Regions from separate parts of the Staphylococcus lloydii genome, predicted to be linked through region 2. Evidence: riboswitches for the same ligand, from Rfam matches in the RefSeq annotation. Region 2 holds a riboswitch; each other region holds the start of a gene.
The links. Region 2 has a riboswitch for thiamine pyrophosphate ahead of ISP08_RS08625 (ECF transporter S component). Riboswitches for the same ligand answer to the same signal wherever they lie in the genome.
Positions count from the first base shown of each region.

Region 1: another riboswitch for thiamine pyrophosphate. It lies ahead of ISP08_RS01920 (thiamine phosphate synthase); the one in region 2 lies ahead of ISP08_RS08625 (ECF transporter S component).
Region 3: another riboswitch for thiamine pyrophosphate. It lies ahead of ISP08_RS01520 (3-oxoacyl-ACP reductase); the one in region 2 lies ahead of ISP08_RS08625 (ECF transporter S component).
Region 4: another riboswitch for thiamine pyrophosphate. It lies ahead of tenA (thiaminase II); the one in region 2 lies ahead of ISP08_RS08625 (ECF transporter S component).

Region 1 covers NZ_CP064056.1:443,334-449,006, forward strand. Annotated here, with positions in the region: gene ISP08_RS01910 (ArgE/DapE family deacylase) at 1-1,130, opposite strand, end outside; gene xylB (xylulokinase) at 1,492-3,000, shown strand; TPP riboswitch at 3,092-3,201, shown strand; gene ISP08_RS01920 (thiamine phosphate synthase) at 3,281-3,865, shown strand; gene thiO (glycine oxidase ThiO) at 3,858-4,976, shown strand; gene thiS (sulfur carrier protein ThiS) at 4,960-5,160, shown strand; gene ISP08_RS01935 (thiazole synthase) at 5,162-5,673, shown strand, end outside.
Region 2 covers NZ_CP064056.1:1,773,245-1,778,917, reverse strand. Annotated here, with positions in the region: gene purD (phosphoribosylamine--glycine ligase) at 1-793, shown strand, start outside; gene ISP08_RS08635 (energy-coupling factor transporter transmembrane component T family protein) at 863-1,669, opposite strand; gene ISP08_RS08630 (ABC transporter ATP-binding protein) at 1,662-3,068, opposite strand; gene ISP08_RS08625 (ECF transporter S component) at 3,081-3,656, opposite strand; TPP riboswitch at 3,746-3,846, opposite strand; gene graF (glycopeptide resistance-associated protein GraF) at 3,928-4,062, opposite strand; gene auxA (lipoteichoic acid stability factor AuxA) at 4,336-5,625, shown strand.
Region 3 covers NZ_CP064056.1:344,581-350,253, reverse strand. Annotated here, with positions in the region: gene ISP08_RS01525 (LLM class flavin-dependent oxidoreductase) at 1-1,189, opposite strand, end outside; gene ISP08_RS01520 (3-oxoacyl-ACP reductase) at 1,218-1,970, opposite strand; TPP riboswitch at 2,123-2,226, opposite strand; gene fadX (fatty acid degradation protein FadX) at 2,483-4,051, shown strand; gene fadD (long-chain-fatty-acid--CoA ligase FadD) at 4,075-5,598, shown strand.
Region 4 covers NZ_CP064056.1:878,521-884,193, reverse strand. Annotated here, with positions in the region: gene yidC (membrane protein insertase YidC) at 1-365, opposite strand, end outside; gene thiE (thiamine phosphate synthase) at 462-1,091, opposite strand; gene thiM (hydroxyethylthiazole kinase) at 1,095-1,883, opposite strand; gene thiD (bifunctional hydroxymethylpyrimidine kinase/phosphomethylpyrimidine kinase) at 1,876-2,700, opposite strand; gene tenA (thiaminase II) at 2,703-3,383, opposite strand; TPP riboswitch at 3,460-3,557, opposite strand; gene ISP08_RS04155 (transglycosylase family protein) at 3,683-4,423, opposite strand; gene ISP08_RS04150 (single-stranded DNA-binding protein) at 4,865-5,251, opposite strand; gene ISP08_RS04145 (YwpF-like family protein) at 5,441-5,673, shown strand, end outside.

The DNA.
Region 1 (5,673 bases), 1.2 Mb from region 2:
CCAGGTCCAAATACTAATAGTGGGAAAGATTCATCTTTGCTTTTTAGTAAATTAGATGCGTCTGTTACAGCAACTGTAGGTGACGCGATGAAGTCTCTATTGAACAAACGATCACCAATTGATTTAGCAGTATCGATTAATGAGTTTTTACCTGTTGTTAATACAGGGTCTAAATCTAAATAAAGATCACTTTCTAAAGAACCGCCATTTTCATTGTGTTTAGATAAAGTTTCATTGAATAGTGATTTAACTTGATTGTTATCATATTCAGGTATAGTACGAATATTAAAGTCGGCAGTAGCTGACTCAGGTACTGAATTGACTTGTACGCCACCGTTAATTAATGTATTGCTTATTACTAAACCACTTAACACATCTTCAACATCGTCTTTAGTAACGTTGTTTGGTAATGTTTTATTAAAATTGGAAATTAAGTTAGAGAAATCAAATGCTTCCCCTTTAACGTCTCTAGAAATTTGTTGTGCAGCATCATCAATATCTTGAATAAATTTAAGTAATGGTGTGATTGCATTTTTACCTATAATTGGCATAGAACTATGCGCTGATACGCCATTAGATTTAATGCGATAATCCATTGAGCCTTTATGTGCATATACGAGCATATCTTGACAAGGTTCGGCAATGACAAGTGCTTCAACATCGTCCATATAACCTTTTTCGTATAAGCTTTGTGAACCTAATTGTTCCATTTCTTCACCGGTAGTGGCTAAAAATCTAATTTTACCATTAGTTAATGCATTACTATTGTGAATATCGATAAGTGAAATTGCTAATGCAGCTAAGCCAGATTTCATATCTGCGGCGCCTCTACCATATAAAAAACCATTATCTTCAGTTAATTTAAATGGTTCATATGACCATTGTGAACGGTCGCCTTCAGACACAACATCCATGTGACCTGAAATGCCAATGACGGGGCCTTGGTCACCAATTTCAGCGATTAAATTTGCACGACGTTCATCGACTTGGTCGATTGTAGATTCAATGCCGTGTTTTTGGAAAAGATTTTGAAGATATTTACAAACCTCAAGTTCATTATCATTAACTGTGTTAATTTCCACAATATCTGATAAAATCTGTACTTTTTCTTCGTTAGAAAATGTACTCATGTTATACCACTCCTTTGACAAACTATACAAAGTATACACCTCTCTAATTAATTTGATAAGCAAAGCGTTTTGATAATGAATTAAATTTGTTTTCATATTTAATATTATTAGTTAACTTTTATTAGAGTGAATTGGCCATTTTGAAATATAAAGAGAGTGCATAGGATGTGTTAAAACAATTGTCTGAAATATTGTTAATACAGGTTTTTAGACGTCCAGTAGTCTTAGCCGATGGCCAAAATACAAACGATATCAAGTTGTAAAACAATGTATTTAATTAGTAAAAGAAAGGGCTTGTCAAAAATATGTTAATGATGTATTAATGGATTTAAGGTGTTGAGTTGAGAAAGGAAAAATTAATGTGGAAAGATTAGTATTAGGCATTGATGTTGGGACGAGCTCAATCAAGTCCTTAGCAGTTAATGACAGAGGTAAGATAATTGCTTCTGCGAGTTCGCCGTTAACAATTCAACATGCTTATCCTGGTTATAGTGAACAAAATCCCGATGAATGGGTTTCAGTAACGATTGAAACGATGAACAACGTTATAAATAATTTGAAACAAAATCACTCTGATTTTGAAATAAACGGCATATCATTTTCTGGTCAAATGCATGGTTTAATTGTATTGGACAATGAATACAAAGTGATTAGACCAGCAATATTGTGGAACGATACACGTTCTACCGCCCAATGCGAAATGATTAAATCCCGACTAGGTGAAATTGTGTTGGGTAATCCAGTGTTAGAAGGGTTTACGTTGACTAAATTGATGTGGCTAAAGCAACACGAACCAGCCCATTGGTCTAAGACGAAAGTATTTTTATTGCCTAAAGACTACGTGCGTTTCAAATTAACAGGTGCGATCAATATGGAATTGTCCGATGCGTCGAGTACGTTGTTATTAGATCCATCGACAAATGAATGGTCAGAAGATGTAGGTAGACAATTTGGTATTACGAATATTTATCCACCACTGGTTACTTCGGATACGCAAGTAGGATTTTTGAAACAGTCGATTGCTGAAAAGCTAGGCATTTCAAATAAAGTTGCAGTATTTGCAGGTGGTGGTGATAATGCTTGTGGCGCAATTGGGGCAGGCGTCATTGAACCTAATCAATCGCTATGTAGCATTGGAACATCAGGTGTAATATTGTCCTGTGAATCAAAGCAAGATGCCGAATATGGTAATAATATTCATATGTTTAAGCATGCTGTGAATAATTTATCTTATGCTATGGGTGTGACGCTCTCGGCTGGCTATAGTTTGAATTGGTTTAAAAATCAGTGTGCACAAAACGACTCATTTGATGAACTTATGTCATATGCCGAACAATCTAAAATTGGTGCACAAGGACTGATTTTTGCACCTTATCTAGCGGGTGAACGTACGCCACATGGAGATGCTAATATTCGAGGTAGTTTTATTGGATTAAGTGGCATGCATTCACTTGGTGATATGGCTCGTGCAGTTGTAGAAGGAGTTACTTACTCATTATACGAGTCCATAGCATATTTGCGCACGCAAGGTAAGCAGATAAATGAAGTTGTAGCTATTGGCGGCGGTGCGAAAAGTGAATTTTGGTTACAATTGCAAGCGGATATATTTAATGCAAAAGTATATAAATTAAAACATGAAGAAGGACCATCTATGGGTGCAGCAATGATAGCTGCTACGGGTTTGAAATGGTACGAAGACATCGGCGCATGTGTGGAACAATTTATCCATAAAGAACAAGTCTTTGAGCCAAATAAAGAGCGGCATGTAGCTTACCAAAGCTACTTTGAAGTATATAAAGCAGTTTATAATCAAACGCAGCCTCTTACTAAAAAGTTAGTTGAGTTAACTAAACAAAGCACGCATAATTAATTTACAAAGTAGTTTGCAATTTCTAAAAACTTGAGTTACATTAACATTATTGATTCATTGATTTTCACAAACCAAACATTAACAATTTTATATAGACCACTGGAAGTGCCTTTACAAAAGGCTGAGATCGAAATCGTCATTTCGAAATTCCCGGAACCTGATCCAGTTCATACTGGCGTAGGAAAGTGGCGTTACTTAGACGATTTTTATATTTGAGTATAAACGTTATTTTTCTATCCAGAAAAATAACGTTTTTTTATTTATATAGAGGTGAAACCCGTTGTTTGTAGCTATCACACCATACAAAATATTGAATCAACTAGATATTGAACATTACAAAGCTATTTTAGAATATTATGATCACTTAATTATACGCACCCCAATGACAACGCCTCAGCTTATTGATTGGATAACAAGAGCCATTAAACACGGTATTAGTAAAGACAAATTAACTGTGCATAGCAATGTAGACGTATTTATTGCTTGTGCTATGACTTCTATTCATTTCAGTGAATATCATAGCGCCCTAAAAAATTTTAAAACTCAACATCCTCAAGCGATAGTAAGTATGTCTACTCACAGTGAAGAAAGTGTTATTTATGCACAACAACAGCATTGTGATTATGTATTGTTTGGTCATGTTTTCCGTACGTCATCCAAACCGAATCAAGAACCAAGGTCGCAACGCGAAATTAGGCAAGTGCTGAGCAAAGAAATTAAAGTTATTGCACTAGGTGGGGTGAATAGACGTACTTTATCACAATTGCCGGCAGGTTTTGCTGGGGTTGCTGGCATTTCATTATTTTATGACAGTGATAACCAAACTTTACGAAAATTTACAGAGGAGTGGTCAAATTATGTTTGATGTACTCATTATCGGTTCTGGCGTCATGGGCATGTCTGTCGCACGTAATTTAAAGCATAATCAGTTGAATATCGGCATCATTGATAGAGATATAGACGGTATGCATGCTTCTTATAAGGCGGGAGGGATGTTAGGCGCACAAAATGAGTTTTCTAACGATAGTCCGACTTATCGTTTGGCTTTGAAATCTCAGCAGTATTTTAAACACTTGAATGAACAACTTCTATCGGAAGTTGGAAGTGATATTGAATATAAAGAAACAGGATTAATCAAATTAGCATATGAACCTAAAGACAATGACAAAGTGATAGCACAATATAATTTTCTAGCAAATGTTAATCCTAATGTAAGACTATTAGAACAACAAGAAGCGCATCGCTTAACGAGTAATAATCTAAATATTGAAGACATCATGGCATTATATATTCCAAATGATCATCAAATAAACGCAAATAAATATACGAAAGCATTGTATAAATCGTTAGAACAGAACAACGTTGAACGTATACGACATACAGAAGTGACAGCCATTACAAAAGATAAAGGAATGTATAAAGTCATTACAAATAAGGGTGATTATTACGCTCCGAAAGTTGTCGTTGCAGGTGGAGCGTGGAGTCATAAATTATTGCAAGCACAATTAAAAGAACGCCAATTAACTGGCGTTAAGGGTGAAGTCATATTGATGGAACAAGAAGATTTAGATTTGCAGTCAACAATATTTATGACGAATGGTTGCTATTTAGTACCGAAAAATAAAAATAGAGTGCTTATTGGCGCTACAAGTCATTTTGATGACTATTCAGTGGGTGTATCGCAAAGTGGTGTAGATTGGTTAATGGAAAGTGCTACGCGACATATACCTCAACTGAAGTATGCACGTAAACTGAAGCAGTGGTCAGGCGTTCGTCCGCATATTGGCAATGAAATTCCGATTATGGACGAAATTGAAAAAGGATTATTTGTCATTACTGGCCATTATCGAAACGGTATTCTATTATCACCAATTGTAGGTGAACTGATGAGTAAATGGATTGTTACAGATACGAAACCACAAATACTAAATGATTTTACTGTAGAAGGATGTGTGTTAAATGGAAGTCATGATTAACGGCGACACATTTAAATTTGGCGAACAATTAACGTTATTAGAAGTATTGCAGCAACTAGAAATAGATGAACAGCGCGTCATTGTTGAACATAATAGTAAGTTAATCAAGCAAGACACATTTGCATCGCAAGTTGTTTCGGCAAATGACAAATTAGAGCTATTAGAATTCGTTGGAGGCGGTTAATATGTTTAAAATTGGACAATTCGAAATAAATTCTAGATTATTACTAGGTACTGGGAAATTTGAAAATGAAACAATACAAACAAAGGCAATTAATGCTGCAGAAACTTCGGTATTAACTTTTGCGGTCAGAAGAATGAATTTATACGACAAAAATTTACCTAATCCGTTAGCAAATATAAATTTACAAGATTATATTACTTTCCCTAATACAGCTGGTGCCAAAACGGCAGAAGAAGCAATTAGAATTGCGGAAATAGCTAATCATGCCGGCGTTTGTGACATGATTAAAGTAGAAGTAATCGGTGATGATGAAACGTTATTACCTGACCCGTTAGCTACGTATGAAGCATGTAAAGTGTTATTAGAAAAAGGTTACACAGTATGTCCATACGTTTCTAACGATGTCGTATTGGCGAAGCGTCTTGTAGAATTAGGCGTACATGCCGTTATGCCACTTGCATCACCGATTGGTACGGGTAGAGGTATCAATAACCCATTAAATCTACGCTATAT
Region 2 (5,673 bases):
CGCAGGTAAAGGCGTTATCATAGCGCAAAATTATGATGAGGCACTTGAAGCAGTACAAGCATTTTATGAAAATGGTGATGAACTTGTCGTTTTCGAAACATTTTTAGAAGGAGAAGAATTTTCACTGATGACCTTTGTTAATGGTGATTATGCAGTACCTTTCGATTGTATTGCACAAGATCATAAACGTGCATTTGATGACGACAAAGGGCCTAATACAGGCGGAATGGGAGCTTATTGTCCAGTTCCACACATCGGCGAAGATATATTACAGCAAACAAACGAAACGATAGCGCAACCGATAGCAAAAGCTATGTATGAGGAAGGTTATTCATTTTTTGGTGTATTATATATAGGTGCTATTATTACTAAAGAAGGTCCAAAAGTAATTGAATTTAATGCACGTTTTGGGGACCCTGAAGCGCAAGTGTTATTAAGTCGTATGGATAGCGACTTAATGCAACACATCATCGATCTAGAGCAAAAACGACCTATTCAATTTAAATGGAAAGATGATGCTTTTGTTGGTGTAATGTTGGCTTCGAAAGGATATCCAGGTACATACGAAAAAGGGGAGCGCGTTGCAGGCTTCACTTTAAATGGTAATTATTTTGTAAGTGGCCTTACGCTACAAAATGATGATTATGTAACAAGCGGTGGGAGAGTTATATTAGCTGTAGGACAAGGTGAAAATATCGAAAAAGCGAAGCAGCAAGCATACAATCTTGTAAGAAACATTGAAAGTGATGCTTTATACTATAGAAATGATATAAGCAATAAAGCGATAAAATAAAGTAAAAATAAACGTCAATTTTTATCTGATTAAGATAGAAATTGACGTTTTTGCTATTTATATGAGGCATTAATAAATATTATTAACTCTTACGTCATCAATGCTAGTAATAGGTATGAAGTGTGCCAATACAAAGGCTAAAGCTACTAACACAATCATCACGACGATTAAAATAATATCCTTATATGAAAATGGAACATAATAATAATACGTACGTGGACCATCTTTAAAGCCTTTTTTCTCCATAGCTACTGAAAGTTGATGTGCTTTTCTAATATTTTGACTTAGCATAGGAATTAATAAATGTTTAAAACGATTTAATCCTTTGTAGTTTTTTGAAGGTATCATTTGATAACGCATTTTTAACGTTCTTCTCAATTGTACAAATGAACTTAACATAAGAGGCACCATTCTTACTGCTGCCATAAAAGCATATGCGAACTTGGGCTTAACTTTTAAGTGCTGCATTAAACTATAAAAAATCATCACGATTTGCGAAGAGAATACGACTAACAAACCAAAGAATGAGACGGTCATCGTTCTTAACGAAAGATGTAGTCCTCTAATTAAGCTTTCTATAGAAATTTGAATGAAGCCGAGTTTAAATAACATATGCGTACCATTACCATAAAAAATCATAAATAGTGCCGACACTATACTGAATAGCATTGTGAAGAGTATAAATATAAATGTGACTCTTAATTTGATACCACTAAAAATCAATAAAAATAAAACCGTAAGTAACGCCAAGTAAATCATTAAATCAAATTGGTGAATTAATATTACTAAGAAAAATAATAATACTGATAGTGCCAATTTCGTAATAATATTAACATCATCTAAGAAGGTGTATCGTGTTTTCCATAAATCAAACATGTGCTTCACCTAACATTTCTACGAGTTGTTTATTTTCTACGTGTATTCTTCGTGTAGAATAGCGTTTTATAATTTCAGAATCATGCGTAACCATAACGATAGTTTGTCCTTTGTTAATACGTTCTTGAAACAATTTGATAAGATTAAATGTATTATGGCTATCTAAACCGAAAGTAGGTTCATCTAATAAGATGATTTCAGCCTCAGAACTTAATGCGGTAGCAACGCTTAAACGTCTTTTTTGTCCTACAGAAAGTTCAAAAGGGTGTTGATGTTTAACTTCAGTTAAATTCAGCTCGTGTAACATTGCTTCTGTTTTCTGCTGCGCTTCAGTATCGCTATAGTTTGAATATTGTACATATATTTCATCATAAACAGAGTTAGTGATAAATTGTAATTCAGGATTTTGATAAACTAAAAAGGCATGGTGTGCAATATCTTTTATCTTACGGATAATTTTATTGTTAAAATACATAGTTCCTTCATATTGAATAAGTTGCATTAAAGATTCTAATAAAGATGTTTTCCCACTTCCGTTAGCCCCAGTAATTGTAATCCATTCACCTTGATTTATCGTTAATTCATTGATTTTAATCAACGCGCGTTTGTCTCTTTTTATCGTGCATTGCTCGAGCCGAAGTTGGTAGTCTGTCTTTTCTACTGTATGTTGTTTGATAGGTTGAGGTGCATAATCCCAGGCTTTAGGATGCCAAACTCCATATTCGGTTAGTAGATGTTCATAGTTAGTTAATATTGATTGCGGTTGTTCATCTGCAATAATATTGCCGTCATAATCGAATAAAATGACTCTATCAATGTGTTCCCAAATATGAGCTACTTTATGTTCGACAATGAGTACGGTTTGATTAGTCCACAATGACTTAATTTTTGACCAAAGCGCTTCTGTCGCTTCAACGTCTAACATTGCAGTAGGTTCGTCTAGAAATAATGTGTTGGCATTTTGTAACAACGTTTCTGCAATTGCCAATTTTTGTTTCATACCACCACTTAATTGGTTTACATATTGGTCTTTATTTACAGACAAACCAACAGATTGCAAGGCTTTCGATATCTCTTCATCCATTTGTTCTCTCGGTACTTGTCTATTTTCTAAAATAAAAGCGAGTTCTTCATAGACTTTTGGCATACAAAATTGTGTATCAGGGTCTTGAAAAATAACACCACTATTTACATCTCTATCTAATTGATCATATTTTAATGGTAGTTCTATCAATTCAGGTACTATGCCGCTAAGTACATTTAACAAAGTACTCTTACCTGACCCTGAGGGTCCTAGTAATAGGACTTTTTCTTGTTCTTTAATTGTAATATCCAACCCATCAAAAATCTTTTTATTGGCGTTTGGGTATTTTAGGCGTAAATTTTTTGCTACTAACACATACAACGCTCCTTATAAATTATCGTAATCTTCTTTTGATGAGGGTCTAAATAATCTCGTAACACCTGTTTGATCGAGTGCCTTAACTATATAGTAAGAGAGTAGGCCAGCAACTAATATACCGCCTAACAAACGAAAAACAATGTAAAGTGTTAAGTTCCAACTTGTTAGCGATGCTAAGTAACCATAAGCAAAGTCTAACGGTAACGTTGAGATAGCAGTTAATAACCCTGCTAAAATTGCGACGATAGCTTTTCGGGATTTATATCTAAAAATTGCAAATATAATTTCACAGGCTAAACCTTGAACGAAAGCGTAAATCATTGTAGCGATATCGAAACGACCCATAATAATAGTTTCACCAGCACCGGCAGCAAATTCGGCTAATAAGGCAATACCTGCTTTGGGAATAATAAGGTAGGCCACTACAGCTGCCATAAACCAAGCGCCATAAGTAATTTCTTCTATATGAAGTCCAGATACTTGAAATGCTTTATACACGAAATTCCAAATATTATAGATAATTGCAAAAACGATAGCAATAAGTATTGTGACTAGTATTTCTGATAGTTTTAAACCTTTTGACATGTAACATTCCTCCATAAAAAAACGCACAACCTCTCTAGAAGTTGTGCGTAATTATAGGCATAATTATACAAAAAAATTAATGAATTAATAATTATAATTGTACACTTTCCTACGCTAGTCTCATCTAGATCAGGTTCAAAGGGTTTGAGGCAATCCTCATCTCAGTTACAAAACACCCCTAGTGCGTATATTAAGTTTTAATTTAACCTTAATGTATGCCTTTTAATATAGTTTGTCAAGACTGTAAGTAGAAATTTGACATCTTACATCCTTATTCAAATAAATCTTGAACGTTTTTCTTTGTTTCTTCGTGATTATCAGAACCATTTTCTTTTTTATCTTTTAGTTCATTTTCAGCATTTTTAGCTTGTTCAGCTGCGTCTTTGTGCATTTCTTCTTTACTCATAGGTAACCACTCCTTATTTTAGCGTTTTACTATATAAAGTTGTTATACAGATGTGTTTACCTCGTTCACAAGATTTAAAACAAATTAATTATATTACTATTGCAAGAAATCGTATAAATAAGGTATTCTTAACTAATTGAAGTTTGTTTAAAATAAAACAAACTGTGGAAAGTTTAATGTGTGTGTATTTTATATCATACTATAGACTTATTTATCGGTTTAATTAAAGACAAGATTCTTAAGTTCGTTTATAATAACTTTGAGGTGAATGGTATGTCGTTTTTGAAAAAACACGCCGAAATATTATATAGCTATGTAATTGGTATAGTGTCGATTTTGATAAGTGTCATTATATTACTTAATCTATCATTAATTAATAAACTTAATGGTAAAGATAAGATAGAATTACATATTCATAATGTTTGGGACTTTATTAATGCATTTTTCGGTGAAATTATTAGGGTGACGAGTAATTATATAGGTAGTTTCCCAGTTGTTAGTGCCATTATAATAATTCTATTTGGTGCTTTAGTTATTTATTTAGGTTTTACATTATATCGTACGACTAAATATGATTATGATATTTCCATATTCTTCTTAGTAGTAGGAATTTTATACTTCCTAATAACAATCATTTTAATGACACAAATTTATAGCTTCTTTGCGGTATTATTTATAGTGCCATTCGCTATTCATATAGGATATATCGTTTATAAAGACGAATTGAATCCTAATCATCGCAAGTATCACTATCTATGGATAATTTTTAGTTATGGCATTGTTTATCTATTGACGCAAATTGTACTATACAGTCGTATAGACAGCGATGAAATTTTACCAATAGATATCTTAAGTATTAATACATTCTTTTTAATCATGTGGATATTAGGACAAATGTCTATATGGAATTTCTTGTTTTTAAGAAGATCACTTCCACTTACTAAACAAGAATTAGGTGAAGAAGAGCCAGAACTTTCTCGCATGAGTAAAGATTCTATGACAAATCAAACAAAAGAACATTGGAAAAACTTACAAGATAGAACAACTGAATTTACGCGTAAAACACGTAGAAGTGTTGACTTACAGAAATTGCGTGATAAGAAAGATAAATTTATTAACAAATGGAAAGAAATTATAGATATTCAAGAAGATGACGTACCAAATTGGATGAAGAAGCCTAAATGGTTGAAGACTGCATACGTTGAATTATTTTGTGGTGCGGTTCTATTATTCTTTACATTGATTGAATTTAATAATAGAAATAGTTTATTCGTATCAGGTGAATGGGAAATTTCTCAAACACAATATGTGATTGAATGGGTGACACTACTATTATTAATGTTTGTAATTATTATTTACATTTTAACTACACTCACTAATTTCTTACGCGATAAATTTTATTATTTACAGCTATTTATGATTAGTTTGCTGTTCTTTAAATTACTTACAGAATTTGTAAATATCATGGTTCACGGATTGTTGTTATCTATTTTCATTACGCCAATTCTATTTATCATGTTAATTGCGGTTATCGTTTCATTTGTAATCAAACTAAGACATTAAAATAATTAGATTAATGCAACTTAATGGTTTTGTAATTGAGGCCATTAA
Region 3 (5,673 bases), 1.1 Mb from region 2:
TTCCAGGTAATGTAGGTGGCATTAAATTAAATCCATCTGCCACTCCATCATTCAGCCAATGTTCCATCTCATCCACGATTTGTTCAGGTGTTCCTATTAACGTTAAATGTCCGCCTCCCGCACTTATATAACCTAATAATTCACGTACAGTTGGTTGCTTTTCTTCGATAATAGCTAATATCGTTTCATAACGGCCAATCGGTCCTTCGAATTCATTTAAAGCAGGTAACTCTGGCACCGGTTCATCTAATGGCCATGTCGAACAATCTTGTTGGACGAAAAAACTTAATTGTTTCAATGCTTTTTCTATTGGCATATGTTTATCTAAATATGTTTTTTTAGCTAATGCTTCTTCATAAGTATCTCCAACGTAAGTCACCAAACCTGGAAATACTTGAATGTAATCATGTCTATTCATTTTCTCTAATTGCACATCTAACTTTTGTCGATAGTTACGCGCCTGTGTTAAATTCCAAGATACTGAGTATACGGCATCTGCGTATTTAGCTGCAAGTGCAATACCTTGTTCCGAAGCACCTGCTTGCATCGCCACAGGTTTGCCTTGTGGACTTTGAGGTGTCGTTAATGGGCCTTGCACATGATAATACTTACCCGAATGAGAAATCGGCTTGATTTGTTGTGCATCAATAAGTTCTCCTGTAGTACGATTATATCCTAAAGCCTCCACGTCCCATGACACCATCAGTTTATTCATCACTTGCGCAAACTCATCTGCTTTACCATAACGTTCTGAATGGTTAGGCAATTTTGTCATACTATGATTCATTGCTTCTAAATCTGTCATCGAAGTGACTAAGTTCCACCCAACGCGACCGTTCGTAATGTGCTCTAAGCTTAAAAGTTGTCTTGCCGCTGTAAACGGATTAGCAAAACTACTTGAAATTGTTGCGACTAAACCTACATGTTTCGTCACTTGAGAAATAGCTGTTAAATTAATTAAAGGATCGTACCAAAATGACGGCATATCATCATTACCAGATACTTGTAATGCTTGATTATCCGCAAAAAACACCGCATCAAAATAACCTCTTTCAGCAAGTTGAGCTAACGATTGATAATATGCTATATCACCAATGCGTTCAACTGAAGAATCTTCCATTAACCATGCCCCAGAGTGATGGCCACAACCAATTAATAGCACTCCAATATGAAGTTGACGTTTATCCATAAAATATACTCCTTTATATCACTATGTTTTAATTCATTGTTAAGCCACCGTCGACAGTGTAATTTTGTCCAGTGATACCACGTGCATCATCTGAAGCTAAAAAGGCCACCATATTCGCAACATGTTGCGGTGTCGTCACTTGGCGTAACGGTGTCGTTTGCGCAATAATATCAAACACTTCTGGCGTTGTAGCAGCGCTTGCATCAGTCGTTTTTAATAATCCTCCTGAAACCACATTTGCTGTAATACCATATTGACCTAATTCAGCCGCAATATTACGTGTAAAACCAATTAATCCAGCTTTTGCCGTCGTATATTGGTGATAAGGTACGACTGGGTTTTGATATAGATTTGTTCCTATACTAATAATGCTACCTTGCTGACGTTCTTTAAATTGAGGCACGACACTTTGGGTAACATTAAAAGCAGCTTTTAACGTCCCGTCTATTTGCTGCTGGTAATCTTCCCATACTAATTCTGTAAATGATTGTTGGGCAGTAGGATCGAATTTAAAGTCTACTAATGCATTGTTTACTATCACATCAATGCGCCCAAAATTTTTAGTCCCTTGTGCAATCATTTTATCTACCGCTTCACGTTGCGTCACATCACCTTGAATGGCAATTGCGTTATCAGAACCCAATTCATCTACTAAATCTTGAGCCGCCTGTTCACTATGACAGTAATTAATAATTACCTTCTGACCTTGTGCTACTAATGTTTTCACAATCGTTGCACCTAAACCTCTACTACTCCCCGTCACTAAAATTACTTTCGACATAATATTTCACTCCTATAGTTAGATTTATAATTAAAAATTGCCACGTGAACGTGTCTATGTAGTGTCAAAACAACAAAAACGCGACCTCCAATTATGGAAGCCGCGTCAAAAATACATCTTAATATATAATAAAGCGTCAGCGCTTAAATTATAGTTTGACGAACACACTTCCCTACGCTAGTTCCAACTAGATCAGGTTCAAAGGGTTTGAGGAAATCCTCATCTCAGTGCAAAAATGACACCCCTAGTGGTTATTTAATTATTACTTTAAATGTATGTGCTTCATTACATAATGTCAAGTTGCCTCCTTCAAACCTCCTCCAACAACAATAAATTTACAATATAACTGATTTTTTATACTTTTATTAAAACAAAACTCTTTAAATTATAAGTTTTTATTATTATGAACTATTAAAACTTTTACATCATTTTTACACTATGGTATATTCTATGTAAGGGCTTACATATTCGAAAGGAGGCAGTCTTCCTATGAGAACTTGTGATGTTATGCAATGAAAATTATTACAGCAAAAGAACTAAAAACTTTAGTGAAAAGTCATGACACCATTGCCCTTTCAGCATTGTCAGTAGGTAATTTACCAGTAGAAATATTAAAACACCTGATTGACTATTATGACGAAACGCAACAATTAGATAATTTAACAATAATGGTTGCTAATGATATTAGTGACTACGCTGGAGATGGTGTCGATTTAGACGCATTTATTAAACGTAAAATGGTAAAGCGTTTAATATTAAGCATTATAATAGCTTCACCCGCTACAATCTCAGCAATAAAAAATAGTGAAGTAGAAGCCTACTTTTTACCCCAAGGCGTTATGACTACGAATTATCGTAATCAAACTTTTGCCAACCCAGGTACAATAACAACGATAGGCTTACATACAACGGTGGATCCTAGATATACAGGTGGCAAAGCAAATGTTCGAACGAGTGAGGACTTAGTACAATTAACGAAAGTAAATGGTAAGGAATACCTACTCTACCAATTTCCTGAAGTTGATGTAGTCCTGTTACGAGGAACTTACGCAGATCGACAAGGTAACATTTATATGGATCATGAAGCACATCTTAGCGAAGCATATAGTGTTGCACTAGCTGCACATAGAAACAACGGCAAAGTGATTGTACAAGTTAAAGCTGTTGTTGAAGATGGTAGCTTTAAACCAACAGATGTATTTATACCAAGTGCCCTAGTTGACTACGTTATGGTAAACGACAATCCACGTTACCATAAACAAGTTGTTCAAACTTATTATGACCCTGCATTGTCTGGACATTATAAAGTATTAGATATGCCTGGTCCCTACATTAAAATGAGTTCACGTAAAGTCATCTTACGACGGGCAGCACAATTTTTAACACAAGGTGATATGGTTAGCATTGGATTTGGTATAAACAATGAATTATCTAATTTATTAGTTGAAGAAGGTGTACGTGATTTAGTACATCTCAATATCGATACAGGCGTCTTTGATGGTTATATCGGTAGTAATGACTATTTGAGTATGCACTACAATTTAAGTGCACGTATGCGTCACGAAATGACATGGGATTTTATTTATAATGGTGGGCTAGACATTGCATATTTGAGTTTTGCTGAAATAGACCAACATGGCAATGTAAATGTCTCTTCTTATGGCAATAAATTAAATGGCTGCGGTGGCTTTATAGACATAAGCCAAACTGTTGATACCATTGTTTTTTCTGGCTCATTAGTTGTCGGGGGTCAACTAGATTGTGTACATAATAAATTAGTAATCAACGAAGATGGTAAGGCTACTAAATTTGTAGACGAAGTACGCAACGTAGATTTTAATGCCGAATACGCACTATCCAAAGCTCAGACTGTTTATTATGTGACTGAGCGCGCGGTATTCCAACTTACAAATTCAGGTTTGAAGTTAATCGAAATCGCACCAGGTGTAGACATAGAAAGAGATATATTAGCGAATATGTCATTTAAACCTATTGTTCCTGACGACATAGGTTTAATGGATGCTAGTATGTTTCAAGAACATTGGGGTAATTTACACAAAACGTTAGGGAGCAATAGTTAACCGATTACAAGGGGGTACAAACTATGAATTTCGATTGGATTAAGACAAGAGCTATATTTGAAGAAGAGAAACCTGCAATTATTGACCCAGCTAAAGGCACTGAGTGGACATACCAACAATTAAATATCCGTGCAGAAAACTTGGCATCACATTTACGTGAACAAGGCACAGAGCGCGGTGACGTCATAGGTATTTTCGGACCAAATGACGTTGCGATTTTAGATTTATTATTCGCTTCTATAAAATTAGGCGCCGTATTTCTACCTATAAATTGGCGTTTAAATCCAGAAGAAATTTCAACCATCGTAGAAGATTCGGGCGTTAAAAAAATTTTTTACGAGACTAAACATCTATCATCTCTAACTAAAATAGATGAGTCACTATTATATATGGATATCAATTCTCAGGAATACGATAATATCGTAGATCCTTCTCATCATAATGTATTTGAAAGTGTTGAATTACAGGGGGACGATTTAGCATCGCTATTATATACAAGTGGTACAACTGGAGTTCCAAAAGGTGTTATGTTCTCGCATGATTCTTTTGTAAGTAACGGCATAAATTTAAACCATACACTACCAACTTATCCGACAGACGTTTCAATAGTCGCGTTACCACTGTTCCACGTATTTGGTTTTAATGATTTAACATTACCAGCATTGTTCAATGGTGGCACACTTGTGTTGCAACGCTATTTTAACGCTGAAGAACTCAATAATCTCATGATGGAATATAAACCAGACTATATGTTACTTATTCCAACAATGTTATATGCAATGCTTGTGGCAGATAATTTTAATCCTGAAGGCTACCAAAGTGTACGTTATTTAATACAAGGTGGTTCTCCACCACTGCCAGCAGTACAGGCAAAATTATTAAATATGAATATTGCACTTATTAATGGTTATGGTCTAACTGAGGCGCCTATTGTTTCTGTAAATACAGTAAGCAATTCAAAACTTAAGCCTAAATCAATCGGAAATCCTGTCATTTTCACTGAAGTACGTATCTTTGATGATGATTTTAACGAAGTAGCGACAGGTGAAATTGGTGAATTAGGCGTACGTGGCAAAAACGTTACGCCAGGTTATTGGAACAAGCCAGAAGCTACGGCAAAAAGTTTTCATGATAATTTCTTTTTAACTGGTGATCTGGCGACAATTGATGAAGATGGTGATGTATATATTGTTGACCGTAAGAAAGAGATGATTATTACCGGAGGGGAAAACGTACTACCATCAGAAGTTGAAGCGGTATTATCAGAGCATCCATTAGTCGCACAATGTGTCGTCGTAGGCTATACAAGTCCTAAATACGGCGAATCCGTATCGGCTGCAGTAGTTTTAACGGAAGCGGATGACAATTTTGAAGAGAAATTAGATGCCTTCGCACGTGAAAAACTAGGTGGCTATAAAGTGCCTAGAATGTATTTAAGTATTAATCATATGCCATTAAACTCAACATCCAAACCAGATAAACTCGCATTACAGCAACGTATGAATGAAAAAGCTGAGCAATTACATCAAGGTGATGAGTTGGCATAAATGCAACACCTACTTAAATACTATAAAAATTTTTACCTGTCTATGTAAGCGCTATCATAACAATTATTGGAGGTT
Region 4 (5,673 bases), 890 kb from region 2:
TAAACTTCCATCATTTCTTGATTGGCAGCCATTTTTTCTTCTTGCGTACGAGAACGTTTAACCTTCTCTTGAACCGCATCAATATCCGGTTTAGCCACCTTCATTTTTTCACGCATCATATGACTATTTCTATAATTTGATAACATGAATGGTAATAAAACTATACGTATAGCAACAACAATTACAATAATTGCTAGTCCATAGTCATTATTAAAACTAGTCCCTAACCAATGTAATAATTTATCCATTGGTTCAACAAATGTATTATAGAAGAATCCATTCCTGTTGCTCGGTTTAGAGTAGTCACATCCTGCTAGAAAGACCATTACTCCCAAAAGTAAAGGTAATAGCGCTTTTTTCTTCATTTTTCCACCTCTAATGATATATTCACACAAAAATCATTTTATCATATTAGTGTGCAAGTGAAAATCAAAAACATAATATTTTCACTATTAATCAATTTATTGTAAAAATTGGTGGACTGTTGTTTTTATATCATTACTTTGTGCGATTGCTGAAATCACTGATACACCATTGGCTTGAGCTTTCATAACCTGTTTATAGTTGGCTAATGAAATACCTCCAATGCCTACCATTGGGAAATCTTGTAATTTTTCTCGCAGTTTTAAAATCATTTCAGGACCAACGGGCGCATTTGCGTCATCTTTTGAAGAAGTCGGAAACATTGGCCCTACCCCAATATAGTCAACATGAGCCAAATCAGAATTTTGATATTCTTCAATATTGCCTACGCTTAAACCAATTATTTTATGTTGAAATTGCTGAGCAAAATGGGACACGTTTTCATCGTCTTGTCCAACATGAATACCATCAGCATCAATTGCTATTGCTAGAGAAACATCATCGTTTACTATAAATGGGACATTATAGGAGCGACATAATTCTTTTAATTTTATAGCAAGTAATTCTTTTTCTTTACCAATTAATGTTCCCTTACCTTTTTCCCTAAATTGGAACATTGTGATACCTGCATCTAAAGCCGCTTTGACTACATCTACTATGTCACGTTCATTACTTATATCTTGGGTACCACAAATGAAGTATAGCCTTAAATCATCTGGTTGGAACATTATTTACACCTCTTCTAATTGTTTTAACTGCATATATTCAGAGTGTTCAATCGTATATAGCTTATCAACAAAGCGTGTTAAAAATGAACCAGGGCCTATTGATGCTGTTTCACTCTCTGCTTGTTCAGCAGCAATATTAAAAATCGATACAGCTTCAATGACGTTATCAATAGATGGCGTTAAACTACGATTTAAAAAGCTAGCAATAACACCACCTAAGAGGCAACCAGCACCTGTTATTTTAGTTAACAATTGTGACCCATTAGATAATTTCACAATTTTGTCTTCTTGAGCAATAATATCTTCTTTGCCTGTTATTGCTATTGTCGTGTTAAATTTTTTCTGTGCACGTCGTGCAATATCAATGACGTCTAAGTTTTCTGCACTATCCGTGCCCTTCATCGTAGCATCTTCATCTATTAGAGATAAAATCTCTGAAGCATTTCCTTTAATAACAGTTACATCTACTTCTGATAAAAATTGATGGCAAAAGGATTTTCTAAATTGAGAAGCCCCTACTGCTACAGGATCAAAAACGATTGGCACACCTGAATTATTAGCAATATGCGCGATTTTTAACATATCTTCACTTTGAAGTTTATTAAGTGTGCCTATATTAATTAATAGTGCTGAAGCCACTTTAAAGAAATCTTCTGCTTCTTCTGGTGCTTCACTCATAGCAGGACTAGCACCTAAGCTTAATAATCCATTAGCAGTAAAATTCTTCACTACATCATTCGTGTAACATACGACTAAAGGATTTTGTTGACGAATCGTTTCTAAATTATTCATCATCTAAGCCCTCCTTTTTCATATATGCAAAATGGTTCACTGGGCCACGCCCTTTACCTATTTCGGGTGTATATTGAATTGCCATAGCTATAAATTTCTTCGCTTTTTGGACCGCTTCATGTATTGATTTACCTTTTGCTAATTCCGCAGTAATGACGGCGGAAAAAGTACAACCTGTACCATGAGTGTGTGGCGTGTCATAACGTGGTTCAGTAAATTTATAAACTTCATCTTTTGTAAATAAATAATCGGTTGAATTTTGCTTGTCATCATTTGCATGACCACCTTTAATCACAACGCCTTTACTTCCTATTTCATTTATAAAAATATGACCAGCCTTGTATACATCAGCTTCATTGTTAATTGTTAATCCTGTAATTTCTTCCGCCTCAGGAATATTAGGCGTAGCTACTGTAGCAAGTGGTAATAAAATAGACTTTAAATTCTTTTTACCTTCATCATCCATAAGTGAATCCCCACTTTTAGCAAGCATTACTGGATCAATAACGTATGGAATTTCTGGGTGTTTAGATATATATGATTGGATTAATTCCATCATTGGTTTAGACGCAATCATACCTGTTTTTAAAGCATGCGGTAATTCATCGTCATAAACACTTTCTAACTGTTCTTCTAACCATTGCGGATCCAAATTGTGAATATGTTGAACGCCTTTTGTATTTTGCGCCACGATACTTGTTATAGCTGCCATGCCATATACACCACATGCATGGAATGATTTTAAGTCTGCCATAACACCAGCCCCACCTGATGGGTCAGTTCCTGCAATTGTTAATGCTATTTTCGGTTTATTCATTATTATTTCCCTCCAAAATCCCATGATTCTTGTATATAAGCCATATTGAAAAAGTTTTGTTCATGCACTGTACTTTGTAAATAGCTTTCTTTAATATCGTCACGCTCTTGTTGTGAAATATGAGCTGTTAATTTATCTAATAATCTATCGAAAACATTAACGAGCTCTTCCATTTCTGTGCTATAAAAATCGAACCATTGAGCTAAAACACAATCTCTGTTTAAAGCATCATCTTTTATAGCTTTGCGAGCGATATATTGATAAACATATGGACATGGCGCCATCGCCGCTATCGTATGTGCCGCATTTTCTTTACTAAACGCATTATAATACATATGTTTTATATAATGGTCCCCGCTTGGTGGCCATACTTTCTCTTGTACAATGTCATTGTAATCTTCGCCTATATAATTAGCTATTATTTCATGCGCTTCAACTTCACCATCCACGATAAATTGTATTTGTTCTACCAAAAATTTTACGTCTTCTAAAGTAGATACTTTTGGAATAAGCAACGCATAAATATTGGCAAACTCTTTTAAGTAAGATGCATCGGCTCTTAAATAAAATCTTGCTGCTTCTTCCGATAAATCACCAGCAAGCATATGCTGAATGAAATTGTCATTATATATATTTTCTAATATAGGTTTTGCTGCTGTTCTTAAATCTTGTGAAAATGTCATTGTTAAAATTCCTCCTAATAAAAAAAACTACATTCCACGTAAGAATGTAGTACTAACTAGGCATAATTAATAAATCAAGCTCAGCAGACTACTTTCCTACGTTGGTACTAACCAAATCAGGTCGTAAGGGTCTGAATCAAATCATCTCAGCCAAAGGCTCCCCTAGTAGTTTTACTATAATGTTTTCTTATTAAAGATAACAAATCCCCGTGCAATTTGCAAAAGCGCAAGAAAAAAAAGCCCTGTCTTTTATAGACAGGACTTTTATTGGATATTACATTACATAATTTATACTTAAATTATGCAGTAACCCATTGTGAAGCACCTTCAGTGTTGTATAATTTCACTGCTGCTTTATCTTGTACTGATTCTGGAGCTGATGAAGCTGGTTGACCTTTATATTGTTCAGGTGCTACTGAATCCCATGTAGTTTGTAGGAATTGATATTTACCTGATGCACCAGTTGATGGGTTTGTAGCGTGGATGTCGCCACCTGATTCACGTTGTGCGATTTGTTTTAAGTGACCGTTAACGTTTACTGAAGAACCGCTGTCATCACTTGAACTTGATTCATTTGAGCTTGAAGTAGATTCTTGTTGTGGTTGTTGAGTTTGTTCAGTTTGTGGTGCTTGTTGTTGTTTAGGTTGTTCTTGAGTTTGAGCACTTTGTTGAGTTTGCTCTTGTTGTTTAGGTTGCTCTTGAGTTTGTTGTGTTTGTTGTTGTGGTTGAGCTTGTTCACTTTGTTGTGGTTGTTCTTGTTGAGTATTAGCTGCTTGATTACCATAACCGTTATAACTCCAAGACCAGCTTTGGCCATTTGAAGAAAAATGATAGTTAGTATTGTTTTGATCAAAGTTAATGTTATATGAACCTTCTTGAACTGGTTTTGCATTTAATTCAGAAGGGTTATTTTGTGCTAAGTTTGCTAAGTGCGCATGGTTAGCTCCAGTTGTTTCTGCTGCATCTGCATGATGTCCAGTTGCTAATCCTGTTACGCCTAATCCTACTGCTATAGTTGAAGTTAGTAATGTTTTTTTCATAATTTAAAAAATCCTCCTATAAGGTAATTAGTTTTATCATCAATTTGCAATTACCAATGTAACATCTGTAAAAAGACTGTAGGTTACAGTGAAATAAAAAAAATCGGCATTTTTTTACAACGTAATTACATTAAATAAAGGCCAAGTAAAACCTTTTGAAATTAATTTATACTTTCATGCCAGTTTTGAAAATTTATCAACTTCTGTTTTTCTTGTAATACATATGTAATAAATCTGATTTTTCTGTTTAAATTTAAGACTAAATTATCCATATATAAAACCAAAAAAGCTATTGCTATATGTATAATTAGACATATGCAATAGCCTTTAACAAGTATAATTATAATAGGATTGATAAGTTTGGTATGATGGTTGATAAAAAATGGTGGTTAGTTTATTAATGTGATTGAAATTGAGGATAAATCATTTCAGTTATATAGATTAATTCAAGGAGAATGTTAAATCAGTAGCGTCTTGATTACATGGTTCAATAATTTGGTTATGCTGTTGTTTTACTTTAGGAGACATAAATTTGATTGTATCAATGATGATTTCAGTAACATAATGCATTTGCCCTTCTTTTTCATATTTAGAAGATCGCATATGGCCAGTTACACCTACAAGTGCCCCTTTTAATAAGTAACGATAGATATTTTTAGCATTGTTTCCAAAAGCCTTACAAAATAAAAAATCACAATTTTGCTGTTGATCATTGCGCTTATAAGGTCTATCTATTGCGAGACATAATGAAACGTAGTCTGTTTCGTCCTTGCTAAAAAGTTGTGGATCTTTAGTTAGTCGTCCGACGACAACTATATTATTTATCATAGTTCACCTCCTTGTTAGCTATATCATAATTGGGTTACTTAATAGCGTCAAAAGCCAGTTTATTATAATACTAGGAAAAATTGTTTGCTATATTTTATAAAAATTGGCTTATCAAATTGAATTTACGTTATAATGGCATCATAATCTTATTTATTGTAAAAGTTAAATTTCTTTAATGGATGTGAGGCAATGAAAACATTTAAAGCTGTTAGATTCCAAATCGTTTCAGAAAACGGCGGTGTAACTGAATATGAATTGGAAGATGGTGTCATTATTAATAAAGAAAGTAGCGGTACGGGGTGGCTGTTAGAACTTGTCATTCCAGATTATCATTATGACACTATGCAATCATATATGGATAATGAAACATTATTAGATATTCGTGTGGTCATTACGCGCCCATCAAATGACCCAGCTTTATT